One region of the Desulfovibrio sp. 6_1_46AFAA genome, then DNA from elsewhere that is predicted to be linked to it. Evidence: riboswitches for the same ligand, from Rfam matches in the RefSeq annotation. Region 1 holds a riboswitch; each other region holds the start of a gene.
The links. Region 1 has a riboswitch for cobalamin ahead of HMPREF1022_RS11820 (sirohydrochlorin cobaltochelatase). Riboswitches for the same ligand answer to the same signal wherever they lie in the genome.
Positions count from the first base shown of each region.

Region 2: it holds a riboswitch for cobalamin, as region 1 does, so the genes downstream of both, HMPREF1022_RS06075 (anaerobic ribonucleoside triphosphate reductase) here and HMPREF1022_RS11820 (sirohydrochlorin cobaltochelatase) in region 1, are expected to answer to the same signal.
Region 3: it holds a riboswitch for cobalamin, as region 1 does, so the genes downstream of both, HMPREF1022_RS05365 (FecCD family ABC transporter permease) here and HMPREF1022_RS11820 (sirohydrochlorin cobaltochelatase) in region 1, are expected to answer to the same signal.

Region 1 is NZ_JH114303.1:439,053-444,253, forward strand. It holds gene HMPREF1022_RS11810 (30S ribosomal protein S1) at 1-1,531, opposite strand, end outside; gene HMPREF1022_RS11815 (hypothetical protein) at 1,628-2,248, opposite strand; cobalamin riboswitch at 2,406-2,657, shown strand; gene HMPREF1022_RS11820 (sirohydrochlorin cobaltochelatase) at 2,705-3,616, shown strand; gene HMPREF1022_RS11825 (helix-turn-helix transcriptional regulator) at 3,780-4,529, shown strand.
Region 2 is NZ_JH114301.1:603,683-608,883, reverse strand. It holds gene nrdD (anaerobic ribonucleoside-triphosphate reductase) at 1-25, opposite strand, end outside; gene HMPREF1022_RS06075 (anaerobic ribonucleoside triphosphate reductase) at 249-2,504, opposite strand; cobalamin riboswitch at 2,635-2,816, opposite strand; gene HMPREF1022_RS06070 (hypothetical protein) at 3,039-3,941, opposite strand; gene HMPREF1022_RS06065 (M16 family metallopeptidase) at 4,656-5,201, opposite strand, start outside.
Region 3 is NZ_JH114301.1:422,439-427,639, reverse strand. It holds gene HMPREF1022_RS05375 (ABC transporter substrate-binding protein) at 1-489, opposite strand, end outside; gene HMPREF1022_RS05370 (ABC transporter ATP-binding protein) at 428-1,288, opposite strand; gene HMPREF1022_RS05365 (FecCD family ABC transporter permease) at 1,342-2,427, opposite strand; cobalamin riboswitch at 2,573-2,765, opposite strand; gene HMPREF1022_RS05360 (polyphenol oxidase family protein) at 3,435-4,199, opposite strand; gene HMPREF1022_RS05355 (5-formyltetrahydrofolate cyclo-ligase) at 4,190-4,819, opposite strand; gene HMPREF1022_RS05350 (metallophosphoesterase) at 4,892-5,201, shown strand, end outside.

The sequences.
Region 1 (5,201 bases):
TTTCCTGGCCTTCCTTGTAGATTTCCGCCGGGGTCTTGACCTTCTTGCCGGACAGTTCGGAGACATGCACCAAGCCTTCGATGCCCTCTTCAACTTCCACAAAGAGGCCGAAGTCGGTGATGTTGGTCACCACGCCCTTGATGGTGCAGCCCACGGGATAGGTATCCGGCACATGGCCCCAGGGATCGTCCACCAGCTGCTTAACGCCCAGGGTGAACTTCTCGTTCTCCTGGTCCACGGTGAGCACCTTGGCCTGTACGGTGTCGCCCACCTTGTACAGCTCATTGGGATGGCGTACCTTCTTGGTCCAGGAAATGTCGGACACGTGGATAAGGCCGTCGATGCCGTCCTCAATGCCGATGAACATGCCGAATTCGGTAATGTTCTTGATGACGCCCTCAAGGACGGTGCCTTCAGGATATCTCTCGGCCACCAGTTCCCAAGGATTGGGACGGACCTGCTTCATACCCAGGCTGATGCGCTTCTTTTCGCCGTCCACGCCCAGGATGACCACTTCCACTTCGTCGCCGGTGTGGACCATCTGGGAGGGATGACGCAGCTTGCGCGTCCAGGACATTTCGGAGATGTGCACCAAGCCTTCCACGCCGGGCTCCAGCTCCACAAACGCGCCGTAGTCCACCAGATTGGTGACCTTGCCGGTGCACTTGGCGCCTTCGGGGAAGCGGGCGGAGATATCCTGCCAGGGATCGGGCACGAGCTGCTTGAGGCCCAAGGAAACCTTGTTGTTCTCACGGTCGAAGGAAAGCACCTTGAGGGTCAGCTCCTGGCCCATGGTGATCATTTCCTTGGGATGGCGGATGCGCTTCCAGCTCATGTCCGTGATGTGCAGCAGGCCGTCCAGGCCGCCCAGGTCCACAAACACGCCGTACTCGGTGATGTTCTTGGCCTTGCCCTGGACGATCTGTCCTTCCTCCAGGGTGCGCAGCAGATCCTGACGCTTGGAATCGCGCTCCTCTTCCAGCAGCACGCGGCGGGAAACAATGACGTTGCTGCGGCGGCGGTTGATCTTGAGCACGCGGAATTCAAATTCCTGGTTGACCAGAGCGTCCATATCCGGCACGGGACGCAGATCCACATGCGAACCGGGCAAAAACGCCTCCACCCCGCCGATGTCCACCGTGTAGCCGCCCTTGATGCGACGCACGATATGGCCCTTGATGACCCTGTTATTTTCCTGCACGTCCTCGAGCTGATCGAAGACCTGCATGCGTTTGGCCTTTTCAAAGGAAAGGGTGATGGTGCCGTCCATTTCGTTCTTGCGCACCACATAAACGTCCACCCTGTCGCCCACGCTGACGGCCATGTTACCCGCGGCGTCACGGAATTCAGCCGCGGGGATCTGCCCCTCGGACTTGAAATTCACGTCCACCAGCACATTGTCGTCATCCACACGGACGATCTCGCCTTTGGTAATGGAGCCTTCTTCAAGGTCGCCGAAATCGGGATTGAGATAGTTTTCGAGGGCGCTTTCGAAATTAATTTCGTCGTGCCCGGTTTCCTTGTCTGCCATCTGCCATGCCTCCAAATAATTTCCCCTCGCTGAGAGAGTGGGAAAAATTATCAGAGGCAAAGGAAAAGCACAAGAGAAATTGTCCGGCGCAAGGTTTTACGGCCAAGGAGAGAGACGGAAAAATGCGAAGCAGGGTCGGGTTTGCCAGGCCGCGAGCCAGAGCAGGCCCGGCTCAGGCAGCGCCAGACCGGCTGGCGGCGTGGCCGCCAGCGGAAGCAGGACTTGTCCCGCGTCGGCGGGCCGGGCGGCCAGGCCCCGGCACAGCAGATGCCCGGCCAACTCCTCGGCAATGCTGTTGAAGCAACGCAGCTCGATCCAGACCGGTTCCTCAAGTTGAGCTATGGGCGCGGGAGGCGCGTCCTCCCGGCGCTGGGTAATGGCGGCGCGCATGGCCGCGTACCGGCCGCCCCGGCGCAGGGCTGCCCCGGCCACGCCGGGCATGGCCGCCGAAAGGGCCAGCCGGTCGCCGGAGGCCAGGGGCACGGCAAAATCATCCACAGCCAGACCGTTACGCAAAATGGTCTGGATGCGGCTTTCCACATATGCTTCTTCCAGCCCCAACCCCAAGGTCAGAAAACGCCCCAGGCTCACGGCATCCCCGCCTCGCGCGGGCAGTAGCACGCCCCGGCGCAGCAGGGCCGCGGCCGCAGCCGAAACTTCGGCGCTGAGCCCGGCGGGGGTTTCAGGCCGCTTGCCGGTGCCGCAACAAATATCCATCTCAAGGGAGGTATCCATATTCGGAAGTATAGCTTGAAACGCGCGCCGGGCCAAGGCCCGGCGCGCGCCTGGAAACAGCCCCTGGGCCTGATCGCAAAAAATGTGCTTTTTCGCTGAGTCACGGCGGCTATCTCATTTTTCAGCTTCGACACTTGTCTTGACTTTTGCGCCCCCCTGTTGTCCTCTGCCCGCTGTAGCGGGGAATTCCGTGCAAATCGGAAACAGTCGCGCTGCGGTAAGAGGGTACAGAGCTTCTTCGCCTTGCCGGAAACATCCCGGCGGGGCGCGACAGCCAGCCGTCACAGGTGAAGGCGAAGCCGAGGCGCGGGGCCGTTGTCCTGATTATGATCAGAAACGCGGGCCTCCACATCCCTCAAGTCCGAACACCCGCTGGCCGGGGCGTTTTGCGCCGCCGCCGCCGTATCCACCTTTCAACGCACGATTGAGGAGGTTGCCATGTCTCGTACGTTGCGCGTGTTCCCGCGCGTCCTGCCGCTTTTCCTGCTTCTGCTGGCCCTGCTGGCCGCGTCCGTCCAAGCGGCGGATCAGAAAGCCCCCAAGGAAGGGGTGCTGCTGGTGGCTTTCGGCACCAGCGTGCCCGAAGCCCTGCCCTCGTTCAAGGCCGTGGACGCGTCCTTCAAGGCCGCGTTTCCGGACACGCCCGTGGTCTGGTCCTACACCTCGCAGATCATCCGCAAAAAACTTGCCAAGCAGGGCAAGCCCGTGGGCGGCATCAGCGACGGCCTGGCCGCGCTGGCCAAGGCGGGGGTGAAAGTGGTGCGCGTGCAGTCCCTGCATGTGATGCCCGGCGAGGAATTTACGGAGCTTGAGCGGGCCGTGCTGCTGGATATCCAGAAGCACCCGGGCCGTTTTGAGGCCGTGTACCTGGGCCGCCCCCTGCTGGAGTCGCACAAGGATGCCTTAAGCGTGGCCAAAGCCGTGCTTGCTGATATGGGCGACAAACGCCGGAAGGGCGAGGCTGTGGTGCTCATGGGCCACGGACAGGCCCACGGCCGGGCGGACCTGGTTTTTGAAGGCACGCGGGCCACGTTCAAGGAAAGTGACCCCCTGGTCTTCATGGCCACGGTGGAAGGCGCGCGCGGCATTGACGACCTGCTGGCCGAGCTCAAGGCCCACAAGATCAAGAAAGTCTGGCTGCAGCCCCTGATGGTGGTGGCCGGGGACCACGCCCGCAACGACCTGGCCGGGGACGAGGAGGATTCCTGGGCTTCCAAGCTCAAGGCCGCCGGTTTCAAGGTGGAGGCCAACCTCAAGGGCCTGGGCGAAGTGCCCGGCGTGCGTGATCTCTTTGTGGACCATGCCAAGCAAAATGTGGACGATCTGACCAAGGAACCCAAGAAGCAGTAAAACCGGATTTATCCACCGCAGCAAAGACGCCGTCCGTTTCCACACTCCGTGGAGACGGGCGGCGTTTTCGTACCGCTAGGGGGTACCCAAGCTGAAGGATTTACAGTAGCGTTCCCACGAATACGGTTTCACGCGCCCACGCCGCAGGTTTGGAGGTTTTTGCATGCCCAAGCTGATCAGAAAAGCCCGCTCCACGCGCCAGGATAAAAAAAATGCGTCCCCCGCACAGACGCCGGAAACTACGCGCAGCATGGAGACATACGGCCCGGAGGAGCAGGCCCTGTTCAAAAACGCCATCCATATCGCGGACGTGGTGGTGCGCACCTTCGGCCATCTCTGCGAGGTGGCCATCCATGATTTCCGCGATCTGGAGCACTCCCTGATTCACATAGAAGGCTCGCTGACCGGACGCCAGGCCGGTGCGCCCATTACCAACATAGTGACCAAGGCCTGGCGGCAGGGCGGCAACGAAGTGGAAGATATCGTGGCCTATCCCACTTCCACCCCCTCGGGCAAAACGCTCAAATCCTCCACCAGCTTCATCCGCAACAGTCGAGGCGCGGTGATCGGAGCATTTTGCCTTAACTTCGACCTCACGGATTTTGAACGCTTTCAGGGTGTGCTGCACTCGGTCATGCGTTATGAAAGCCACCCCGGCAAAGACATGAGCGAGGCCTTCGCCTCCTGCATGGGCGAAACCAGCGAGGCCATCATCGAGACCGCCATCAAACGGGCCGGCAAACATCCGGCGGCCATGAACCGCGAGGAAAAGAAAAACTTCATCCGCATTCTCGACGAGGAAGGCGCGTTCCTGATCAAGGGCATGGTGCAGTATCTGGCCAAGACCATGCAGGTTTCCATCTATACCGTGTACAATTATATGCGCGAACTCAAGAAAGACGCCCAGGACTAGACATGGACAGGGGCGCAGGCAGGGCATGCCGACAGGCTGCGCCCTGATCTCATGACGGCGCACACCCGCTGAACCTCCCTCCCGCTTCCCGGGTGGCACCGACCCAGGCGCTGAGTAGCAATACCAGGCCGCGTATCAGGCGCAAACATTCCGCCTCGCCTTTGCACTGCTCCACGAAAACAGCCGCTGCCACTGACCTCGCTTTATCCCGGAACAGCGTGCCTTCATATGCGTCCGAGGGCATCCCCCTGCCATTCTTTGTCGCCGTGCCGAAGTGCCACAGTCCTCATCCCCGGGCCATAATGCGCCGAACCTTGCAAAAGACACCAATATGGCAGTGCCGCCTGTGGTCGTATTTCCCATTCTATATTTAAAAAAAATTTTAAATTAAAATTTTTTGTTGACTTTTTTTGCAGCGCCGTGCCATCCTGCCCCATACAGAAGAAGGCTCCCGACGATCATAACCACGGGGAGAGAAGCATGCGCGGAGACGACAGCAGGACGACAAAGGTCGGATCCTCCCTCTCAATCGCGGTCTTGCCCATGCCCTGCCTGTCACCCCCGACGCGGGTCCGTCTCCCTCCGGCGGACCCGCGCTTCCTCCCCGCCGCAAAGTTCCCCTCGCCGCCACGGCGCATACCCAAAAGCTCCGCCCGCAACTCCTTTTTCCGC
Region 2 (5,201 bases), on a different contig from region 1:
CAAACAAGCGCGATTCCATCAGCATTGCCGCAATCTCCTTTCTGGTTCTGAAAGTTGTAAAAAATTTCCCACCGGTTCGGGAACCGGGGTTCAATAACGCGGATCAACTTTGAGAAGTTACATTCTCAGAGTATCTGAGACGCCCGCTTCGGCGCTTAACGGCGCAAGTGAATCGCGCCCTCGCCTTCGCAGCCGCCAGAGCAATTTCAAGTTGAAATTGCTCCACTATGATATTCCACCTCGACCATTCATTCCCACTTGGGCATCTGGGGGTATTTTCTGCGGAGTTCCCGCAGCGCCTCCAGACTGATCCCCTCGCCCTCGCGGCGGCCGCAACGCGGGCAGACGTCGTTGATGACGCCCGTGTAGCCGCAGACCGGGTCGCGGTCCAGGGGATGGTTGATGGAGCCGTAGCCCACGCCCTGATCATGCATGTAGCGGATGATGCGCTCAAAGGCCTCGAGATTTTTGCAGGTATCCCCGTCCAGCTCCACATAGGTGATGTGCCCGGCGTTGGTCATGGCGTGGTAGGGAGCTTCCAGCTGGATCTTCCTGAAGGCCTTGATGGGATAGTAAACCGGTACATGGAAGGAATTAGTGTAATAATCGCGGTCCGTGACGCCGGGAATACTGCCGTAGCGCTCCCGGTCCAGGGACACGAAACGCCCGCTTAAGCTTTCCGCCGGGGTGGCGATGAGCGTGAAGTTCAGGCCGGTCTTTTCCGCTTCCTCGTCGGCGCGACGGCGCATATGCCCGATGATTTCCAGGCCCAGCTTCTGGGCCTCCTCGCTTTCGCCGTGATGCGCGCCCACCAGGGCCTTGAGGGCCTCGGCCAGACCGATGAAGCCGATGGTCAAGGTGCCGTGCTTGAGCACTTCCCCTATGCCGTCGTCCCAGTCCAGCTTGCCGGAATCCAGCCAGATGCCGTTGCCCATGAGGAAGGGATAGTTGCGCACCTTTTTGGCGCTCTGGATCTTGAGCCGGTGCAGCAACTGCCGGAAGACCAGGTCGATCTTCTCATCCAGCAGGGCGTAAAACTTTTCCGGATCATTACGGGCTTCCAGGCCCAGGCGCGGCAGGTTCACGGAGGTGAAGCTCAGATTGCCGCGTCCGCAGGTCACCTGGCGCTCCGGATCATACACATTGCCCAGCACACGCGTGCGGCAGCCCATATAGGCCACTTCGCTGTCGTAATAACCGTCCCTGTAGTACTGGAGGTTGAAGGGGGCGTCAAGAAAGCTGAAATTGGGGAAAAGGCGTTTGGCCGAGGTTTCCATGGCCAGTTTGAACAAATCGTAGTTGGGGTCCTCAGGATTGTAGTTGACCCCTTCCTTGACCTTGAAAATCTGCACCGGGAAAATGGAAGTCTCGCCGTTGCCCAGACCGGCCTGGGTGGCCAAGAGCAGGTTTTTCATGACCATCCGGCCCTCGGCGGAGACGTCCGTGCCGTAGTTGATGGAGCTGAACGGCACCTGGGCCCCGGCCCGGGAATTCATGGTATTCAGGTTATGGATAAGGGCCTCCATGGCCTGGTACACGCGCCGGTCCGTATTGGCCAAAGCTTCGTCCACGGCATAGGCGTGGGCGCGTTCCGTCAGTTCTTTCCACTGTTCGGGAGCCGCTTCGGTCAGCGCGCGGCCCAGAGCATCGGCTCCGGCCATGCTCGGGCGCACGCCCACGGCATCCAGCAGTTTCCCGGCCAGTTCCTCCGCAGCGGCCGCGTCCAGGCCCCCGGCAATGCGCAGGCAGGCGCAGAAGGCCTTGCGGTATTCCTTGGCATAGGTCTTGATCACGCCCTCGGCCATGGCATAGTCAAAGTGCGGCACGCTCTGGCCGCCGTGCATTTCATTCTGGTTGGCCTGAATGGCTATGCAGGCCAGGGCCGAATAGCTTTCAATGGAATTGGGCTCACGCAGATAGCCGTGCCCGGTGGAGAAACCATTTTTGAACAGCGGGATCAGATTGATCTGGCAGCAGGTTTCGGTGAGCATGTAGAAATCTTTGTCATGAATATGGATATCGCCGTTAAGGTGCGCGGCCGAGGCGTCCTTGGGCAGGATATAATTGTCGATGAAGAATTTGGAGCCCTCGGAACCGTACTTGAGCATGGTGCCCATGGCCGTGTCGCCGTCAATATTGGCGTTCTCCCGCTTGATGTCCTCCCGGATGGCCGGGGAGTACGTCAGCTTTTTGTAGATATCCATCAGGTAGGATTCCGCGTTGCGGATCTTGGCGTGCTCCGCGCGGTAGAGAATATAGGCCTTGGCGGTTTTGGCGTAATCGTACTGGATCAGCGTTTCTTCCACCACGTCCTGAATTTCTTCCACATGGCGGAGGCTGCGCTCATCCAGCTTTCTGCAGACTTTTTCGGTGACGAAAAGCAGGTCCGTGGGCGACATGTCCTCGCCGCCCACAGCCTGATTGGCTTTGGTGATGGCGTTGAGAATCTTGACCGAATCAAAGGGCACGGACGCACCGTCCCGTTTCATAATACTGGCGGGCATGAAAAACTCCAGGCATGGAGGGGCTGTATGGAATAAAAAACCTCCGCCCGCAACACAGGCGGAGGAGGAAGCGCATTTATCCTCACTGCAAGACCTGACGGCAAAAGCCCCGTTGCCGGCGGTCCGTCCTCAAAGACGATGAATGAAAGCAGGTCTTCCGGCTTGCCGGCTCGCTTTTCGGCCTTCCCGGAGCGAATCCAGTGGCGCGCAAGGAAAAGCGGCATCAGTTCGGCGCACGGCGGCGGGTCCGCTCCCGATTTGAACGGGATTCCCTATTAAGCCCCGAAGGGCGCTTCCGTATCTCTAGAGATAGTCAAAACAGCCCCTTTCTGTCAATCAGAGGCGCGAAAAAAGGCTTCCTTGCTTCGTAGCAACATATTGAATTTAAAAGATAAATTTTAAGGGTACGGCCCTACGGCGACGACCGTCAGCGCTCCGGCCACAGTGCCGGGCCGCCATGCCCTCCAAAAGGTAGCGCCGGATGGTTTCATCGCCGACGATGCCGGGCAGGAGCATCTTGCCGCCCCCGCCGGTTCACCGCGCCGGGGCGGCCTGGCTTTCGGCTCCTCTCCCTGACGGGCCGCCGAGCCGCGCCGTGATCCAGAGGTCCAGACCGGGCACGCCCTCCTCGCCCACTGGCTGCCAGTCCAGCACGGCATCCCGCCGCGCTGCGGACAGATAGCGCACAAAACGCAAATGCAGATTCAGAGCGCTGTCCTTTTTATTCCGACCGACAAGCACGCTGTGGGCAGCCAGAAAAAACTTGCGGGACTCTCCTTCCGGGCCGTTGCAGTCCAGATAGAGCAGGCAGAGCGTATTCTGATCAATATCAATGTCGTTGAGCAGATCGTAATCGACCAGCCGCACGAACGCACCACCGGCGGAGACGTCGATCAGGCGTATTTTCCGTTCCAGATCCTGGCTGTAACGGCTCATATAGATCTGCACCTGGCCGCGCTGCTCCGGCAACATGGGCGCGAACCAGAAGCGGAATTTTTTGAGCATGCCCGGCCCCAGGCGCAGCCGTTCGTGCCGACGCAACTCCCGCCATAAGGAACGGAAAGGCGTCTTGAGCGTGATCTCGGTCAGGGCGTTTCCGGCGTCGCGCCGCACGTCCTGCACGCGGCAGTTGCAATAAAAACCGTGCCGCGCGACGGCAGCCTTACCGCTCTCTTCCTGCCCGTCCCTGGCCTCTTCCGGCTTCGCCTCGATATCCGGCTTGAAATAGATGCGGCACTCCCCGCCCTTCAGTTCAGCGGGAATCAGGGGCTCCGCCGTGGACAGGACCGTGATGTCGCGGGCGGTAAAGGTTACGGTGCAGAGCAGAGGTCCCGCTTCGCGCGGACGGCCGTCAAAGGTGAGTTGGACCGGAAGGGCCCGGTCACGGGCGTATTCCAGGGCGGTTGCGATATTCGGACGCCAGAGGCAGAGGGGCATTACGCGGATCTCCTGTCATCACCAAGGATGCATGCCATGTCCTTTGGCACAGAGCAAGTTGGGGAATTGCCATTCTCAAAGCCGGCGCTGACCTCAGCCGGCTGTTGTCGTTATTCGCAGCAATGCTGTCCTCGTCTGTCGCGTTGCGGCTACAGCCAGGCTTCGCCATGAACGGTTCAGGCAAGCCCCGGCGGCAATAGCTGACGCCCGGTGGGACTGAGTTTCAGCCCTTTGCCTCAGGCGCGGGCGGCCACGCGAGTGAGCACCGGAGCAGGGGATCTTTCAACGTTAACCTGCCCTATTTCCCAAGGATTTTTCATGGATAGCTCACGCGGACGCGTTCTGTAAAGTCGCAACAGCGCCCCGTCCCGGTCGAACTTGACCGCGACGGGGCGCTGTTCAGACAAAACCTGCGAACGCCGGGGATATTCTAAGCAGATTAACTTTGAGAATTGACATTCTCAAAGTTTTTAAGCCGCTCGCTCTGCTCTCGATGTCCGTACGGCGGCATAGCCGCCAACGGCTGACGCTCGTGGCGAGCGCCTGCTTACGCAGCCGCCAGAGCAATTTCAAAGTGAAATGGCTCTAGGTTGGAAGTTTCATTCCCTGCCCAAGAAAGCGAATTCCGGCGCAGGACGCATGGTAAAGCATATTCGAACTTCGCATGGAACGGGCCTCGCGCAGGAGAGAATGAAAGCACGTTGGGAGCGGCTCCTACGGCAGCAGGGTTACCTCATAGGCATTGGCCGGTTCCAGATACTTGCGGGCCACGGCCTGCAAATCAGCCGGGGCCAGCGTGGCGGCCTTGTCCAGCAACTGCTTCTGGAAATCCTGGGGATAGTGCAGCACGGCATCCGTGGCCGCCTCACCGGCGCGGTCCGCCAGGCTTTGCCTCTCGCGCAGGTATTCGCCCAGCAGGCGGTTGCTTCCGGCGGCCAACAGGGCCTTGGGCAGCGGCTTGGCCTTGATTTCGGCAATGATCCCGGCAAAGCCCCGCCGGGCCTGCTCCAGCTTGTCCGGCGTGGTGCCGATGTAAAAGGCCATGAAGCCCGTCTCCGGCATGCTGCGGTTGAAGGCGGTTACGGTATAGCCCAGGCCCTGCTCGTCGCGCAGGCTGGCAAACAGCAGGCCGCTCTGGCCCGAAAGCACGGATTGCAGCAGCATCAGGGCAGGCGCGTCCGGATGGGTGGGCGGCACGGTTTTGAAGATCTGCAGGAGATGGGCCTGATTACGGCCCGGCAGATTCAGGCTGAGCGCTCT
Region 3 (5,201 bases), on a different contig from region 1:
CCGCAGCGTTGCCAGGCGCGCCCGCCAGTCCCGGATCAGCCCGGCGGCCTTTTGCTCGCGTCCCGTGAGACGCCCCAGCTTTTCCAGCACATCGAACATCTTGTCAAAAGAATCCATCTCAAACGTCAGCACATTGATGCCCAGTTTACGCAGGGCTTCGGTCTGCAACAGCGCCTCGCGCCGTCCGGCGAGCTGAAGCACCAGATCCGGCTTCTGAGCCACGATCAGTTCCGCATTGGGCCGCATATGGGTGCCTATGGCGGGCAGACCGGCCAGCTCCGGCAGATGGGCGTCGGCCACGGTGCGCGCCACCAGCAGGTCGCGCGCGTCCAAGGCCAGCAGCAGCTCGTTGTAGGCGCCGTACAGGGCGATGATCCGCTCGGCCGGTTTATCCAGAGTCAGCGTGACGCCCGTGTCGTCAACCACCTCAATGGGAGCCGCCTGAACCGGGGCCGGATTCAGGCCCGTCAGCAGCAGAACCAGCAGCAAAATTGACGGCGCCGTTGCTCCACGGCCCGGAAGCGCGCCCCAGCAGCGCCTGGGGCAGGCCCCAGCGCGGATGCGAAAAAACCCGGATGGGAATATCGTACAGAACACTGAGTCTCTCCTCGGTGAAGACCTCGGACACGGGGCCGTCAAAGAGTACCCGGCCGTTTTTCAGGCCCATGAGCCTGGTTGCATACAAGGCGGCCAGATTGCAGTCGTGCATGGCCATGAGCACGCAGGCCCCGGCGGCCCGACGGCGCTCCAGCAGATCAAAAAGTTCCACCATGCGGGCCAGATCCAGACCAGCGGCCAGCTCGTCCAGCAGGAGCAGCGGGCTCTCCTGGGCCAGAGCCCGCGCCAGCAGCACCCGCTGCAGTTCCCCGCCGGAAAGCTCCCCCACGCGACGCGCGGCCAGAGCGGCGGCTCCGGTGGCGGCCAGGGCCTGTCCGACGGCGGCGTAGTCCCGCCGTCCGTAGCCGCCCAGCCAGGAGAGGTAGGGATAGCGCCCCAGCAGGACCATCTGACGCACACTCAGGCCGGACGGGCATTCCGCGCGTTGCGGCACCACGGCCGCCAGCCGGGCGCGTTCGCGCGGACGCAGGCCATCCAGCGGCCTGTCCGCCAAACGTATGCCGCCGCCCTGGGGCCGCAGCACGCCGGAAATGCAACGCAGCAAGGTGGTTTTGCCGCTGCCGTTGGGTCCCAGCAGGGCTACGCTTTCGCCGCCGCGCGCCGCCAGGCTCACGCCGCGCAGCACGGACCGCCCGGCATAGCCCGCCGTGAGATCGCGCACGTCCAGCATCGGCCCTTCCACTGCTCTGCTCAGCGGCCTGTCCATTGATCGTGCGCCGGACATCAGCGCCGCCGCACCAGAAGGGCGAAAAACGGCCCGCCCAACAGGGCCGTGACCACGCCCACGGGCAATTCCTGGCCGCCGCCCAGCACGCTGCGGGCCAGGACGTCAGCCCAGACCAGCAGCACGCCGCCGCCGAAAAAGGCCCCGGCCAGCAAAGGGCCGTGCCCCTGTCCCAGCAAAAGGCGCAGCACATGCGGCACTACCAGGCCCACAAAGCCGATCACTCCGGCCACGGCCACGCAACCGGCGGTCATGCAGCTGGCCCCGGCCAACAGCCAGAAGCGCGCCCGGCCCACATTAAGACCCAGTTGCGCGGCCTGCTCGTCGCCCAGCGAAAGCACGTCCAAGGCCCGCCAGCCCAGACCCACGGCCAGCAGACCGGGAATAAGGGTCGCCAGCAGCAGGGGCAGACTGTCCCAGCCCCGGCCTTGGAGCGAGCCCAGAATCCAGAACACGATGCTGGTCACGGATTCCTCATTGAGAGCCTTGACCAGGGCCACCAGGGCCCCCAGAAAGGCGGCCACGGCAATACCCGCCAGAATCACGCTTTCGCGGCTGAAATCCCCCTTGCCCCGGCCCAGCCAGAGCGCGCCGCACAGGGCCAGCAGGGCCCCGGCCAGAGCGGCGGGAGCCACCAACCCGGCCTGGGTCACTCCCGCCGCATGGCCTAGAATCCGCCCCAGCCACAGGCCGAACCCGCCGCCGACGCCGCCCAGGGCGATAGCCATGCTGGCACCGCAGGCCGCACCGGCGGAAATGCCAAGGGTGAAAGGGTCGGCCAGGGGATTGCGCAGTACGCCTTGCAGGGCCACGCCAGCCACGGCCAGCGCGCCGCCGCAAAGTGCCGCCAGGCAGACCCGCGCCAGACGGATCTGCCCCACTACCAGGAGTTGAGAGGCGTCCACCGGAGCGGCGGCCAGGCCCAGGCTCGCGGCCAGCGCGCGGAAAACCTCATTCACGCCCAGCGGGAACGGCCCCGGCAGGCAGGCCAGCGGCAGGGAGCATAGCCAGAGCGCCGCCAGCCCGGCCAGGGCAAGGCAAAGGGACCGCGTCCGGGGCGGCCGGGAAAGGGCATCTATGTGCATATCATATGGGGCTATGCGGACAAAAAAAAGCCTCTTCCATACCTGGAAGAGGCCCGTATTTCCTCTGCCTGACCGGCAAAAACCCGTTGCCGGAGAACATCTCACGCCAAAGCAATGCACTTTTTCAAAGTTAAGCTGCACCAGGAGCGCGAAAATGGGCACGGCAGGTCTTCCGGCTTGATCCCCTTGCCCCGGCCTTCCCGTTTCCAGTGGCACAAAATGGGGCGCGGTTTGCGGATCTCACGGCGGCGGGTCCGCTCCCGTTTTACACGGGATTCCCTTTTCAAGCCGTTCCGCGTTGCTCCGCCGGTCCGGCTACCGTTGTCAGAGGGCACATTAGGCGCGGCGCGCGGCCCTGTCAATGCGGCCGGACAGATGCATCTGACTCCAGCTTTTAAGGCATCTTATTTGCCGGGATTATCCGTCAAAACCAGCCTGTTCGACGTTGGCGGCGTCATCCGGCGTTTTTTGCCGCTCACGTACTTGAAGTACAGCCCTGCTCTTGGTGCCCGTAAGGCTCGCCCGGCTCGCCAACGGGCACGGCCCTTTGGGCCGCCTTCCGGTCGGTTTCCGCGCAAAAAGCGCCATTTCCCTTGCCAACGCCGAAGAATCTTGCTTCAGCCGTTGCGACGAAGGAAGCTACGGATGAAGACAGCAATTGGTTACGCAAAATTATATCTAGGAAAATCGCTGTCGCTATCCGTAGCGGTGCTGTCTTGATCCGTAGCAGTGCTGTCCTTATCTGTACGCCGCCCTGCGGCTACAGCTAAGGCAACACGGCTTCGCCGTGAACGGCTCAAGCAAGCCGCTGACGCGGCAACGGCCAGCGCATTTTTTAGAATTCTCCCGGCACCAGCCATCCGCCTGCGCTTCGCTCCGGCGGAGCAAAGGTGGCTTCGCCCAACTCTTGGGAAAGAGTATATGATAAATACCAATACATTGAACCAGCCGTATAAATTAAATGAACTTTTATACGCTTGCCAAGGTAGACGCGCGACGGATCAGCCTCAGGCCGTGATCCAGATCAGGCTGGCCTGACGGCCGGACCTTTTTTCACGCCGGTAAGAGAAGAACTGTCCGTTGTTGGAAGCCGTGCAAAGATCCAGGCCGTAGATTTGGCGCTCCGGCAGACCGGCTTGTTGCAACTGCCGGCGGGTCAGGCCCCAAAGATCCATGGTCCGCGTTGCCGGGTCGAACCAGGCCCGGAAGTCGTCGCTCCATTCCCGCTCGAAGTTGACGAACTCCGCCCGTCCCGGCCCCAGGCTGGGTCCGCGCACGGCCAGCAGGTCGCAGGGTTTGAGATCATAGCGCGCGCAGAAGCGGGCCACGCCCGTACCCGGGAAATCGCAACGGTTGCCCCGCCAGCCCGCGTGCAGGGCAGCCACGTATCGACCGCTCTTGTGCGCCAGCAGAATGGGCTGGCAGTCCGCGGTCTTGATCAGCAGGCCCAGGCCGGGCCGGGACACGGCCATGCCGTCGCCGTCCGCCGTGGGCCGGATTTCGCAGGCCACGGCTTCCGGCTCGAAGAGCAGCACGTCGCCGTGCACCTGATTGAGCTCCGCCCAAGCCGTGAGGCCGTGCGGCTGCAAGGCCGCCAGCAGGTCACGGCGGTTGCCCGTTACAATATCCGGGTCGTCCTCGGTGCTGAAGGAAATATTGCCGCCGTCATAGCCGTTGCGGTACACCCCGCCGGGGATGGCGGCTCGGACCTGAAAGGCGCAACGGACATTCTCAAGACCGGGAAACTGAAAAGGAATGTAGCTTACAGACACAGAAACTGCTCTTCCGTGCAGAGATATTGCACGCGTTGATCCCACTGTTCCAGGGGCAGATTTTTGGCAACCTGGAAGGCGAAGCACAGGCCCACGCGCGGGCAGGCCAGTTCGCTGTCCAGAAAACGGTCATAATACCCTCCCCCGAAGCCCAGGCGGCCGCCGTGCAGGTCAAAGGCCAAGCCAGGCAGTACCAGCAGATCCGGCTTAAAGGCCTTGCCCGCCCCTTCCGGCCCGAAGCCCGGCAGCCCGTCCTCGGGCTCGCTCAGGCCGAAAGGGCCGGTCCGCAATTGTTCCGGCCCCGTGCAGGCCACGAAGTCCATGATCCCCGCTTCGCCGGGCCGCACGCGCGGCAGCCAGACCGTGCGCCCGCTCTTCCAGGCGGCGTCCAGCAGCTTGTCGGTGGACAATTCGCCCTTGAGGGCCACATACAGCGCCACGGAATGCGCATTGCGCCAGCAGGCGGCCTCAATCAGCCGTTGCTGGGCCTCCAGACTGCGCGCCCGCGCCAAACCCGGCGGCTGGCGGCTGCGCAGCTTGCGGATATGCTCCCGCAGGGCGGCCTTGCGCGCCGCGACGGGTTCCTCGGACATGGGGGATTCGGGAGATGTGGGAAGCATGGCGGCTCTTTCCATCCGTGGCGAGTTATGGCAGGATTGCGACACCATTTTTATAACAAAGGATAGGACGCCATGCCAAGCGCCGATACGCAGGATTACCTCTGGATAGCCGTGGGCGACATCCACGACGACCCCGCCTGTTTCCATCGGATTCCGGAACTGGCCCAGGCCGACGGGATCATCGTCACCGGCGACCTGACCATCACCGGCGGCGTCAAGCAGGCCGAACTGGTCATGGAGGTTCTGCGCGCCCACGACCTGCCGGTCTGGGCCCAGATCGGCAACATGGACCGGCCTGAAGTGGATGCATGGCTGAGCGAGCAGGGCTGGAACCTGCATACCGTCACCCGCGAACTGACGCCGGACACCGCCATTTTCGGCG